One region of the Pseudaquabacterium prasiolae genome, then DNA from elsewhere that is predicted to be linked to it. Evidence: predicted binding sites of a transcription regulator. Region 1 holds the regulator's gene; each other region holds the start of a gene.
The links. The regulator sigma-54, encoded in region 1, starts transcription at its own class of promoters, with help from an activator protein. The targets are predictions, from matches to a motif close to TGGCANGNAANCTGCTTT.

Region 1 (3,217 bases):
CTCGGCCCCCGCGCCAGCCCCGCTGAAAACCACGCCGGCGCTCGGGGAGCGGCGTTGATGCAACAGGCCCGGCCCACCGCCATCCCCCAGGGGGATCGCCCGACGGCCGCGGTGGGCGAGGGGCTCGCGGTGAGCGGGCCGAGCGCCGGGCCGCTCCCAAGCCGGCCCGCCATCCCCGCGGGGAATCGCCCGACGGCCGCGGCGGGCGAGGGGCTCGCAGTGAGCGGGCCGAGCGCCGGGCCGCTCCCAAGCCGGCCCGCCATCCCCTTGGGGGATCGCCCGACGCTCGCGGCGGGCGAGGGGCTCCATGTCACCGGTTTGCAAAAACGCTACGGCTCGCGCCAGGTGGTCAAGGATGTGCGCCTGGCGGTGGGCGCCGGCGAGGTGGTGGGCCTGCTAGGCCCCAATGGCGCGGGCAAGACCACCACCTTCTACATGGTGGTGGGCCTGGTGCGGGCCGATGCCGGCGAGATCCACATCGATGGCGTGGCGGTGCAGGCCAAGCCCATCCATCAGCGCGCGCGCATGGGCCTGAGCTACCTGCCGCAGGAAGCCTCGATCTTCCGCAAGCTCACGGTCGAGGAGAACGTGCGTGCGGTGCTCGAGCTGCAGGTGGGGGCCGATGGTCGGCCGCTGGGCGCGGCCGAGATCCAGCAGCGGCTTGACGGCCTGCTGCACGACCTGAGCATCGAGAAGCTGCGCGAATCGCCGGCGCCGGCGCTGTCGGGCGGTGAGCGGCGGCGCGTGGAGATCGCCCGCGCGCTGGCCACGCAGCCGCGCTTCATCCTGCTCGACGAGCCCTTTGCCGGCGTCGACCCGATCGCGGTGATCGAGATCCAGCGCATCATCGGTTTTCTCAAGCAGCGCGGCATCGGTGTGCTGATCACCGACCACAACGTGCGCGAGATGCTGGGCATCTGCGACCGCGCGTACATCATCAGCGAAGGCCGTGTGCTGGCCGAAGGCACGCCGTCCGAGATTGTCGAGAACGCCGACGTGCGCCGGGTGTATCTCGGCGAGCACTTCAAGATGTGAGCTTGGGCGGAAAGCAGTCATGAAACCGTCCCTACAGGTCCGCCTGTCGCAGCACCTGGCGCTGACGCCCCAGCTGCAGCAATCGATCCGCCTGCTGCAGTTGTCCACGCTGGAGCTGCACCAGGAAATCGAGCAGATGCTCGAGGCCAACCCCTTTCTCGAGGCCGAAGAGGGGGGCGACGATTCACTGGCCTACGGCCTCGAGCGCGTGGCCGCCACGCCCGAGAGCGGCGCCGGTGCCGAGCGCGAGAAAGAGCGCCAGAGCGAGCGCGACGACGCCGGCACCGAAGAGCCCGCGGGCGTGGATGCCGCCGAGTTTGGCGCCACCGAGCGCGACGACTGGGAAAACGGCACCGAGCGCGACGACTTTGATGGCATCCGCGAGGCCCCGTCCAACAGCCCCTCGGGCAGTGGCGGCGACGACGATTTCGAGCCGGTGGACGCCGCCAGCAGCGGCCCCTCGCTGCAGGATCACCTGCGCCGGCAGCTGCTGGGCATGCGCCTGTCCGACGAGGACGCGGCCACCGTGATGGTGCTGATCGAAAGCCTCAACGAGGACGGCTGGCTGGCCGACCCGCTGGAGGAGATCGCCGCCCGCGTGGCCGACAGCCTGGGCGTGGCCGAAGACGACCTGGAAGAGCGCGAAGACCTGTTTGGGCGCCTGCGCTGCGGCCTGAAGTGGCTGCAAAGCCTCGAGCCCACCGGCGTGGGCGCGGCCAATCTGGGCGAGTGCCTGGTGCTGCAGCTGCGCGAGCGGCCCGCCAGCCCCGCGCGCAAGCTGGCCATGCGCGTGAGCGAACAGCACCTCGATCTGCTGGCGCGGCGCGACATGAAGAAGCTCACGCAGGCCACCGGCGCCGATGAAGCCCTGCTGCGCGAGGCGCAGGCGCTGATCCTGAGCTGCGAGCCCAAGCCGGGCCGGCCGTTCACGCGCGCCGAGGCCAACATCATCGTGCCCGATGTCATCGTGCAGAAGGCGGGCCGCGGCTGGAAGGCCGTGCTCAACCCCGACGTGATGCCCAAGCTGAAGATCAACGATCTGTATGCGCAGGCCATTCGCGGCCAGCGCAACGGCTCGGCGGGCGGGCTGTCGTCGCGGCTGCAGGAGGCGCGCTGGTTCATGAAGAACATCCTGCAGCGCTTTGACACCATCCTGCGCGTCAGCCAGGCCATCGTCGAGCGGCAGAAGGGCTTCTTCACCCATGGCGAGATCGCGATGAAGCCGCTGGTGTTGCGCGAGATCGCCGACGAGCTGGGCCTGCACGAGAGCACCATCTCGCGCGTGACCACCGCCAAGTACATGAACACGCCGTTCGGCACCTTCGAGCTGAAGTACTTCTTCGGCTCGAGCCTGAACACCGAGGCGGGCGGCAACGCCAGCTCCACCGCCGTGCGCGCGCTGATCAAGCAGCTGGTCGGCAACGAAGACCCGGCCAAGCCGCTGTCGGACAGCCAGCTCTCGGACATGCTGTCCGAGCAGGGCATCCAGGTGGCGCGGCGCACGGTGGCCAAATACCGCGAGGCGCTGAAGATCGCGCCCGCCAACCTGCGCAAGGCACTTTGACCAAGACCCCACGCCCGCCGATCGGCGGCTACAAGACGCAGCGCCACGACGAGGCGCGCGGCCCCGGCGCACGCCCCGGCCCCGGCGCACAGCGCGGGCCGGGCGCCCCGGTGCGCATTCCGGCCAAGGCCATTGCGCCGGTGGGCGACACGCCGGTGTCGCTGTTTCTGCCCTGCGCCGCGGGCGTCGAGCCGCTGCTGGCCGACGAGGTGGCGGCCCTGCTGGGCGTCGACCGGGCCGTGGTGCCGGCCGATCCGAGCCGGCGCCGCGTGGTCGAGCAGCGTGGTGGCGTGCAGGTGCTGGGCGATGCCCGCGTGGCCATGCAGCTCAACCTGCACAGCCGCCTGGCGCAGCGCGTGCTGTGGCCGCTGGCCTTCGGCCCCTACGACAGCGAGCACGACCTGTACGACCTGGCGCGCCGCGTGCCCTGGGCCGACTGGATCACGCCCGAGCAGACCCTGCGCATCGACACCAGCGCGCAGCGCAGCCCGCTGCACAGCCTGAATTTCGCCACGCTGCGGGTCAAGGACGCGGTCTGCGACACCCTGCGCGAGGCCACCGGCAGCCGCCCCAGCGTCGACACCCGCCACCCCGATCTGCCGCTGGTGCTGCACCTCA
Region 2 (3,217 bases), 2.1 Mb from region 1:
CCTGGCCAAGCCGATCGACGCCGGCCTGCTGCTGCGGGCCGTGGAGGCCGCGCTCAAGGGCGCATGAGAAGGCGGCGCAGGGCGCAAAAAAAGGGGGCCTCGCGGCCCCCTTCTGCATTGGGTTGTTCAGCGGCCGGTGTGGCCGGCCGCTGTCGCTCACTTGGCGAGCTTGAACACCCACATCGAGCCACCCTGCTCGAGGTAGTTGACCTTCTTGGCCACGTCGCCGCCCCACAGCGGCACCGCACCACCCCAGCCCGAAGCCACGGCGACGTACTGCTCGCCCTTGTCTTCCCAGGTGACCGGGGGAGCCACCACGCCGGAGCCGGTCTGGAACTTCCAGACGATCTTGCCGGTCTTGGCATCGGCGGCCTGCAGGAAGCCTTCCGGCGTGCCCCAGAACACCAGGTTGCCGCCGGTGGTCAGCACACCACCCCACAGCGGCGCGTTGTTGGGGGCTTCCCAGACGATCTTGCCGGTCTTGGGATCGATGGCGCGCAGCGCGCCGATCGGACCGTCGTTCAGCGTCTTGATCGTGAAGCCGGCGCCCAGGTAGGCCGCGCCCTTCTTGTAGGTGATCGGCTCGTTCCAGATCTCCATGCCCCATTCGTTGGCCGGCACGTAGAACAGCTTGGTGTCGGGCGAGTAGGCCATCGGCATCTGGTTCTTGCCGCCCAGGAACGAAGGCGCCGAGAACACCGAGTTGCCCTTCTTGCCGTCAGCGCCGGCGGTGGGGTCGCCGGGGCGGTTTTCGGGCACGAAGTTCGGGCGGCCGGTCTTCAGGTCGATGCCGGTGGCCCAGGTGATCTTCTTGACGAACGGGAAGGCGTTGACCAGCTTGCCGGTCTTGGCATCGTTGACGTAGAAGAAGCCGTTGCGGTCGGCCTTGCCGCCCAGCACCTGGCCGCCGTCGTCATAGGTGACGAACTCGTTCACGCCGTCGAAGTCCCAGCCGTCGTTGGGCGTGTTCTGGTAGTGCCACACGATCTGGCCGGTCTTCACGTCGATGGCGACGGTGGAGCAGCTGTAGAGGTTGTCACCCTTGCGCAGGTGGCTGTTCCAGGGCGCCGGGTTGCCGGTGCCGAAGTAGGCCAGGCCGGTCTTGGGGTTGTAGGTGCCGCCCAGCCAGGTGGCCGCGCCGCCGGTCTTCCACAGGTCGCCCGGCCAGCTCTTGCCGGTGGTGCCCGAGACACCGTTGTCGGTGGCGTTGCCGTCCTTGTCGAACTTCTTGCCCATGTGGCCTTCGACCACCGGGCGCACCCAGACCAGCGCGCCGGTCTTGGGGTTGCGCGCCTCGACGCGGCCGATCACGCCGAACTCGCCACCCGACACGCCGGTGAGCAGCAGGCCGCCGGCGATCAGCGGCGCCGCGCTGGCCGAGTAGCCGGCGGCGTAGTCGTCGATCTTTTCCTTCCACACGACATCGCCGGTGTCCTTGTTCAGCGCCACCAGCTGGGCATCCAGCGTGGCGAAGATCACCAGGTTGTCATAGATCGCGGCGCCGCGGTTGATCACGTCGCAGCAGGGCATGATGCCGTCGGGCAGGCGGTGCTCGTACTTCCAGAGCTTGGCGCCGGTCTTGGCGTCGAGCGCGAAGATGCGCGAGTACGAGGCCGTGACGTACATCTTGCCGTCGTGCACGATGGGCTGGGTTTCCTGGCCGCGCTGCTTTTCGCCACCGAACGAGAACGACCACACCGGCACCAGCTTGCTGACGTTGCCGGTGTTGATCGACTTCAGCGGCGAGTAGCGCTGGCCTTGCGGGCCGATGCCCCAGCTCAGAACGTCACCGGTGGACTTGGCGTCGTTCTCGATCATCTGATCGGTCACGCCGGCGGCTTGCGCTGCCTGCGGGCCCATCGCGGCGCAGCCGGCCGCCACCAGAAAGCTCAACAATTTGATTCGCATTTGAGGGTCTCCTCCAGAGGAAGGTGTGTCACACCGGGAACCAGACCCGATGCTTCGGGAAGATTTCCCGGCAACTAGCGTGCCACCTTTGGCCGGCGCCGAGACGGTGGTTTTTTCAGTGCTTACCCGAGGCTTGTTGCTCCAGGCTCGCACAGCCGGGGCCGCAAGGTCATGGCACACGCGGGCGCTGCAGCGCGGCCCGCTCGTAGCGCGGGTACAGGTGTGCCACGTTGCGGGTGTACTCGGCCGGCCAGGCGGCCCAGCGGCGGAAGGGCTCGGGCACCGGTCCGCGCAGCACCTCGTTCATCTCCCAGCCGGCCTCGGCCCAACGTGTGAACTGAGCGTCAAGCCACTGCAGGTAGCTGCGGGTCTGCTGCAGGCCGTGGCCATCGGCATGCACCGGCCCGTGGCTGGGCACCACGGTGCCCAGCTTCAGGCCGGCCAGCAGCTCCAGCGAGGCCAGCCAGGCCTTGGCATCGGCATGCGGCGTGGTGGGCATGCGGTCGGCAAACACCAGGCCGCCGACAAAGGCCACGCCCCGCGCGCGATCCACCAGCACCAGGTCGCTGTCGGTGTGGCCCTTGACCTCGCGCAACTCGAATTCGCGCTGGCCGATGCGCAGCGGCCCGGGGCCGATGGTCTGCGTGGGCAGGCGCGCCTCGGTGCCCTTCATCCAGTCGCCGCACAGGCGGTAGAGGTTGTCCTCGTAGGCCCGGGCCTCGCGCGCCATGCCGGCGCGGGTGATGGCGGTGGCCAGGATCGGCACATCGGCAAAGGCCTGGTTGCCGAGAAAGTAGTCGGGGTGCAGGTTCAGGTGCAGCACCTGCAGCACCGGCTCGCGCGTCGTGCGCTCGATCAGCGCGCGCAGCTGCTCGCCATAGCGCCGGCTGGGGCCGGTGTTGATCACCAGCACGCCAGAGCCGGTGGCAATGAAGCCGGTGTTGATGATGTTGCAGCCATTGGCCGGGCTGAAGTCGTCGTTGGCGCCCTCCACCACCCACACGCCCTCGGCCAGCGCACGCGCCTTCAGGCCGTAGTCCAGCCGCGCCACATTGGCCTGTGCGGTGGCGGCGGGCGGCGGCGCCGCGCTCATGACCGGCGTGCCCGGGGCCTGCGCCACCAGCGGCGGCGTGGCCAGCACCGCCGCGGTGGCCAGCGCCAGCATGGCCGGGCGGGCGCAGGCACGCACCAGCCGGCCTGCGGCGCTGCGGGTGCCTGCGTGGGTGCTGGCTCGGCTGTTGTCGCGGCTGCTGTCGCCGCGATTGGCGGTGGTGTCTGTGCGGCGGCTTGCGCTGCTGCGTTCGGGCCT
Region 3 (3,217 bases), on a different contig from region 1:
CCGGCGCGCTGCACCGAGCCATGGGCAACCCCAAGCCCAGCCAGCCAGCCAGCCAGCCAGCCAGCCAGCCAGCCAGTTAGCCAGCCAAGCCACGCCCGGGCCCAGGCTCAGGCCAAAGCACCAGCCCAGCCCGCTCAACTCAAGGCTGACGCCAAGTCACCTTCGCGGCATTGAACATGCGCTTGAGCTCGCCCGAGCTGGCCAGGCCGTTCATCGCGGCCTGCACCGCCTGGGCCAGGTCTTCCGATTCCTTCTTGACCGCGCAACCCACCGCCCAGCCGTCCTTGCCACGCGGAATCGGCAAGGGCTCGATCGAGAAGCGGGCGTCGCCGCCCAGCACCGATTCCAGCTCCGAGGCGTGGCCGGCGGCCGCGGCCACCTCGCCGCGCTGCAGCGCCTGGGCGGCGTCGCAGCCGTCCTTCAGCTTGGTGACCAGGCGCTCGCGGTACTTGCCGCCGTCGGCGCCGATCAGCAGCCAGCCCGACAGGCTGAGGCCGTGCACCGCAATGCGCTGCTGCGGGCCGATGTCGTCGAGCGAGTCGAACTTGGGCACCTCGACCAGGCTGCGGGCGATCATCACCCGCTCGCGGTAGTAGGGCGCAAAGATCTGCACGCGCGGGTTGGCCAGCATCAGCGGGCGGTCCACCGGCACATGCATCAGCACATCGGCCGGGCCCCAGCCCATGTAGTGACCGCGCCAGACCATGTTGCGCAGGTCGTCGCCCATGTTCTCGCCGGCATGGAAGGGCAGCACCGAGGCCTTCAGGTCCATCGCCTTGGCCAGCGCGTGGGCCATCTCCACCTCGATGCCCTGGCCGTTGACGTGGAAGGGCGGCAGCTCGTGGTACAGGCCCACGGTGAGGATGCCGCGGCTGCGGATGCGCGTCAGCGCGCTGGGGCCGTCTTGCGCCAGGGCGGTCAGCGGGCTGCCGGCCGTGGCGCCGAGCGCGGCAGCAGCCGCCAGCAACTGGCGGCGGCGCAGGGCCGCCGGGGGGGCTTGGGTCATGGGGTCTCCTGGGGCGGCGCAGTATCGGCGTGATCGGCCCGATCAGCCCGACCCCGCGCGGCGTGTGGCCTTCGCGCCCGGGCCGCCCGGGCCGGGGGCCGCGGGCGTGGCCGATGGCGCTCGATCAGAACGGACGTTCGCGGCGCGTTTCCAGGTAGGCCTTGATCGACCACATGGCTTCCTGGTTCAGGATGCCTTCGAACGGGGGCATGTACACCGCACCGTTGCGCACCTTGCCGCGGCGCAGGCTGCCCAGGTAGTAGTCGTCGATGTCCTTCACGCAGGCGGCGCGCTTCTTCTCGTCCTTCAGGCTGGCGCACTCGTTGTCCATCTTGCGCAGGTCGGGGGCGATGCCGCCCGAGATGGCTTCCAGGCCGTGGCAACGGGCGCAGTTCTGGTTGTAGGCCGAGGCTCCCACCTTGATCGCCTTGTCGTTCTTGCGGTAGGGGTTCTCGGCGCGCCACTGCTCGCCCAGCTGCGGCAGGTCTTTGGTGTCCACGGCCTGCGGCGTCACGTCGCCGTGCGACCAGGCCGCGGCTGCGGCCAGCGCCAGCGCGCTGGCCACGCCGGCGCGGCGAAGGCGGGAAGAGAAAAGGTGGGGAATGCTCGACATGTTGCTGTCTCCGTCCATTGATGAAACACGATCGGCGGGCTCGACTGCAATCACCATGCCAGACCCTTCGCCCAGGAAGCATGCCCGGGCCGACTGTCATTTCGGCACCAAACGGCCGCTTCTGCATCCGCAGTCACCCGGGGCCTGCGGCCGCCCGATCAGGCTACCATCGCGCCCTCCGGGAACGCAGTTGTCCCGATTTGAAGCAAGCCGGGCACGGCCCGGGTCTTGCGATGTGTGCCCCCGCGGCGCCGGCCACAGGCGCTGGCGCCAGGAGACAACCGCCGACCGTGCGGGCAGGAGAAAAGCACATGCGTGGGCCGTTTCATCCGGCAATCGGCAGCCAGGGGGCGCGTCGCGGCAGCGAAGCACCCACCCGGCCGATTGCCTCGAGCCTCAATTTGAGCCACGACCACATCGACAAGATCGAACAGTCGCACGAGCGCTGCGTGGCGTTGGGCGTGTCGCGCATCGACGCGCCCGATCTGTCGCCGCTGGGTCGCCCCGATATGGTGGTGGTGCGCGACCGCAACCGCCGCCTGCACGAGCATGCGGCGCCGGTGATGGAGATGCTCTACGAGCAGATCGTCAACACCGAGAACATGGTCGTGCTGACCGATGCCACCGGCACCATCATCCACTCGATCGGCGACGACGATTTCCTCAGCCGCGCCAGCAAGGTGGCGCTGCAACCCGGCGTGAACTGGAGCGAAAGCACCAAGGGCACCAATGCCATCGGCACGGCCCTGGTGGAAGAAACGCCCACCCTCGTGCATGCCGACGAGCACTACCTGCACGCCAACCACTTTCTCACCTGCTCGGCCGCGCCCATCCTCGATCCGCGCGGCAACATCCTGGGCGTGCTGGATGTGTCGGGCGATCAGCGCAGCTACCACCAGCACACCATGGCGCTGGTGAAGATGTCGGCGCGCATGATCGAGAACCACTGGCTCACCGACGACTACCGCAACGTCATGCGGGTGCACTTCCACAGCCGGGTCGAGTTCATCGGCACGCTGATGGAGGGCATCCTGGCGATCAGCGCCGACGGCAAGCTGGTGGGCGCCAACCGCGGCGCGCTCGAGCAGCTGGGCCTGTCGGGCGCGGCGCTGCGCATGCACAGCCTGACCACGCTGTTCGGCACCACGGTGAGCGCGCTGGTCGATCGCTTCCGCAGCCCGCTGGCCACGCCGATGCCGGTGCACCTGAACGGCGGCCGGCAGTTCCACATCCACGCGCGCTTCAACTGGCCGGTGTGGACCAGCCTGGCCGAGGCCGTGTCGGGCAACGCTGTGACCGCGCGCGGCCCCGAGCACGAACCGCTGGCGCCCGGCGCCAGCACCGGCACGGCACCGGTCGCCCCCGCGGCCGCCGCCGGCATCGGCAGCGCCGCGCTGCGCAGCGATTCGGGCCTCGACCAGCTGCGCACCGGCGACGCCCAGGTCGGCAGCGTGGTCGACAAGATCCGCCGCGTGCTCGACCGCGACATCCCGATCCTGGTGCTGGGTGAAACCGGCACCGGCAAGGAGTTGCTGGCGCGCGCCATCCACATGGATTCGGCCCGCGCCAAGCAGCCCTTCGTGGCGGTGAACTGCGCC
Region 4 (3,217 bases), on a different contig from region 1:
AAGCACCAGGCCCGCCACCCCGGCGCCGCCCTGCCCCCACCCACCGGTTTGCCGGCCCCACTGGAGTTGCCCGATGAAGACCCTGACCCTTGCCCGCCTGGGCCTGCCCCTGCTGGCCGCCACCCTGGCCACGCTGCTGCTGACCCAGCCGGCGCCCGCCCAGGCCGCCACGGCCGCCGCCCTGCCCGACGCGGCCAGCGCAGCCCAGCAGCAGCGGGTGGACCGGCGCCAGGCGCACCAGAGCGCCCGCATCGCCTCGGCCGCCGACAGCGGTGCCCTCACCGCGCGCGAGCAGCGCCGCCTGCAGCACCAGCAGGCCGCCACCGCCCGCATGGAGCAGCGCACCGAGGCCGATGGCCAGGTCACGCGGCGCGAAGCCGTGCGCCTGGAGCGCCAGCAAGACCAGAACAGCCGCGCCATCCGCCGCCAGGCGCACGACGCCCAGACCCGGCCCTGAGCGGCGCCAGGCGGCGTCGCCCGGCGCGGTTCAGCGCCCTTCGGCCCGGTCAGCCGGTTTGGCCGCGGTGGCCAGCGCAGGCGCGGTGGCCCCATCCGCCCCGGCGGCCACCGGCGCCGCCGAGGCCGGCAGGCCGAACACCCGGTCAAAGGCCCAGGTGAACACCACCGCGTAGCCGAAGAAGAACACCAGCACGCCCAGGTCGGCCAGCAGCGCCTGCAGCAGCGTGGTGTTCAGCCACCAGGCCATCACCGGCACCAGCATCACCACCAGCCCGCCCTCGAAGCCCAGGCCGTGGGCCAGGCGGCGGCGCCAGTTGCGGCCCTTGACCGGCTGGCGCGATTCCCAGCGCTCGAACCAGCCGTTGAACAGGTAGTTCCAGGCCAGCGCCACGGTGGACATCAGCACCGCCAGCCCCAGCGTCGAGCCCAGCGGCTGCGCAAACAGCCAGGCCAATACCGGGCCGACCGCCACGATGGCAAAAAACTCGTAGAGCACGGCCTGCAGCACGCGCCGGGTTCGGGGTTGCATGGGTGGCAAGGGTAGCGCCTGGGCACAGGGCCGGCGGCCACTGCCGGCCGGCAACGCCGCGCGGCAACGTCGCGTTTGTCGCAAATCGACGCGCCACGGCCGCGCAACCCACACCGCAAGTGATTGATTTGCCTGCGATTTTTTCTGGCATTGAAACTGCATTGGCTGCTGCGAGCGCCCCAAGGCCGGCCCCTGCCGGCCGTCCCCCACGGGGATCAAGGACAGTGGCCCAGCCACAGGTCCTTGAGAGCCGGTCTCTCGGAGCAGCCCCATGGCCCTGGTCAGCGAAAGCAAGAAGTCCTGCGCGGTGAACCCGCTGAAGATGAGCCAGCCGCTGGGCGCCAGCTACGCCTTCATGGGCCTGGAAGGCTGCATGCCGGTGATGCACGGCAGCCAGGGCTGCACCTCGTTTGGCCTGGTGCTGCTGGTGCGGCACTTCAAGGAGGCCATCCCGCTGCAGACCACGGCGATGAACGAGGCCACCACCATCATGGGCGGCTTCGACAACATCGAGAAGGCGGTGCTCAACATCCGCCAGCGCGCCAGGCCGGCCATCATCGCCATCTGCTCCACCGGCCTCACCGAGACCAAGGGCGACGATGTCGAGGGCTACCTGAAGCTGGTGCAAAAGCGCCACCCCGAGGTGGCCGACACGGCGCTCGTCTACATCAGCACGCCCGACTACGTGGGTGCGTTCCAGGACGGCTGGGCCGCCGCGGTGAAGGGCCTGATCCGCCAGCTGGCGCTGCCCGGGCAGGCCACGGTGGCGGGCCGCATCGCCATCCTGCCCGGCGGCCACCTGAACCCCGGCGACGTGGAAGAGCTGCGCGACATCGTCGAGCGTTTCGGCCTCGAGCCGGTGTTTGCGCCCGATGTGTCGGGCTCGCTCGACGGCCACATCCCCGACGACTGGCTGGGCACCACGCTGGGCGGCACGCCGCTGCAGGCGCTGCGCACGCTGGGCTCGGCGCAGCACTGCATCGCCATCGGCGAGCAAATGCGCCCGGCCGCCGAGCAGCTCAAAAGCCAGTGCGGCGTGGACTACACCCTGTTCACGCGGCTCACCGGCCTGAGCGCCACCGACGCCTTCGTGATGAAGCTGGCCGAGCTGTCGGGCAAGCCGGTGCCGGCGCGCCTGCAGCGCCAGCGCAGCCAGCTGGTGGATGCGATGCTGGACGGCCACTTCCACTTCGGCCACAAGAAGGTGGCGCTGGGCGCCGAGCCCGACCTGCTGTGCGCGGCCGGGCACTTTCTCACCGAGCTGGGTGCCGAGTTGAGCGTGGCCATCACCACCACGCCCAGCCCGGTGCTGCACAGCATGCCCTGCAGCGAGGTGGTCATCGGCGACCTCGAGGATTTCGAGCGCCTGGCGCAGGCCGCCAATGTGGACCTGCTGATCACCCACGCCCATGGCCGCCAGGCCGCCGAGCGCCTGAACAAGCCGCTGTTTCGCCTGGGCATTCCGATCTTCGACCGCATCGGCAACGCCCACACCTGTCATGTGGGCTACCGCGGCAGCCGCAACTTCGTCTACGAGCTGGGCAACCAGTTCATCACGCAGATTCCGCACCACGGCCCCGACGACTGGCCGCTGCCGCCCGCGGCCATCGAGGCCGCGCGCCCGCCCGCCGAGCTGGCCGCGGCCAGCGCCTGAGCGCGTGGCACCCCGCCCCCGTCCATCCCCCCAGGAGAAGCCATGAAAGTCGCCTTCGCCACGCAGGACCAGCAGCGCGTCGACGCGCACTTCGGCTGGGCCAAGCACCTGGCCGTCTACGAGATCGAGCCCACCGGCTACAAGTTCGTGCAGGACTACGGCTTTGGTGAAGACCTGGCCGAAGACGGCAACGAGGACAAGCTCGCGCCCAAGCTCGAGGCCATTGGCGACTGCGCCATCGTCTACGTGGCGGCCATCGGCGGCAGCGCCGCGGCACGCGTGGTGGCGCACAAGATCCACCCGGTGAAGGTGACCTCGCCCGAGCCGATCATGGACATCCTGGACAAGCTGCAGCTGGTGCTGCAAGGCACGCCCCCGCCCTGGTTGCGCAAGGCCCTGGCCAAGGGCCAGGAACGCGCCCACGACTTTGAAGACGATGAGGAAATCAAGCCATGACCGACACCCCTGTGGCCGAGAAGCCCGCGCCCACCGACGACGAGCTGATGCGCGACGAGTTCATCCGTGAACTCATCAAGCAGATCCGCGCGCAAGACACCCACGGCACCTGGGAGGGC

Region 2: the regulator sigma-54 is predicted to act here: its motif matches at 1,976-1,993, upstream of N4G63_RS11210 (PQQ-dependent methanol/ethanol family dehydrogenase).
Region 3: the regulator sigma-54 is predicted to act here: its motif matches at 1,663-1,680, upstream of pedF (cytochrome c-550 PedF).
Region 4: the regulator sigma-54 is predicted to act here: its motif matches at 1,134-1,151, upstream of nifN (nitrogenase iron-molybdenum cofactor biosynthesis protein NifN).

What each region holds. Positions count from the first base shown of each region.
Region 1 covers NZ_JAOCQD020000001.1:508,272-511,488, forward strand. The annotation lists gene lptA (lipopolysaccharide transport periplasmic protein LptA) at 1-58, shown strand, start outside; gene lptB (LPS export ABC transporter ATP-binding protein) at 262-1,035, shown strand; gene N4G63_RS02055 (RNA polymerase factor sigma-54) at 1,055-2,599, shown strand; gene N4G63_RS02060 (THUMP domain-containing class I SAM-dependent RNA methyltransferase) at 2,740-3,217, shown strand, end outside.
Region 2 covers NZ_JAOCQD020000001.1:2,612,097-2,615,313, forward strand. The annotation lists gene N4G63_RS11205 (ATP-binding protein) at 1-67, shown strand, start outside; gene N4G63_RS11210 (PQQ-dependent methanol/ethanol family dehydrogenase) at 157-1,908, opposite strand; gene N4G63_RS11215 (quinoprotein relay system zinc metallohydrolase 1) at 2,078-3,001, opposite strand.
Region 3 covers NZ_JAOCQD020000002.1:1,396,790-1,400,006, forward strand. The annotation lists gene N4G63_RS18415 (substrate-binding periplasmic protein) at 140-1,006, opposite strand; gene pedF (cytochrome c-550 PedF) at 1,131-1,619, opposite strand; gene N4G63_RS18425 (sigma-54-dependent Fis family transcriptional regulator) at 1,931-3,217, shown strand, end outside.
Region 4 covers NZ_JAOCQD020000004.1:256,625-259,841, forward strand. The annotation lists gene N4G63_RS26685 (hypothetical protein) at 74-457, shown strand; gene N4G63_RS26690 (PACE efflux transporter) at 488-988, opposite strand; gene nifN (nitrogenase iron-molybdenum cofactor biosynthesis protein NifN) at 1,260-2,642, shown strand; gene nifX (nitrogen fixation protein NifX) at 2,685-3,098, shown strand; gene N4G63_RS26705 (NifX-associated nitrogen fixation protein) at 3,095-3,217, shown strand, end outside.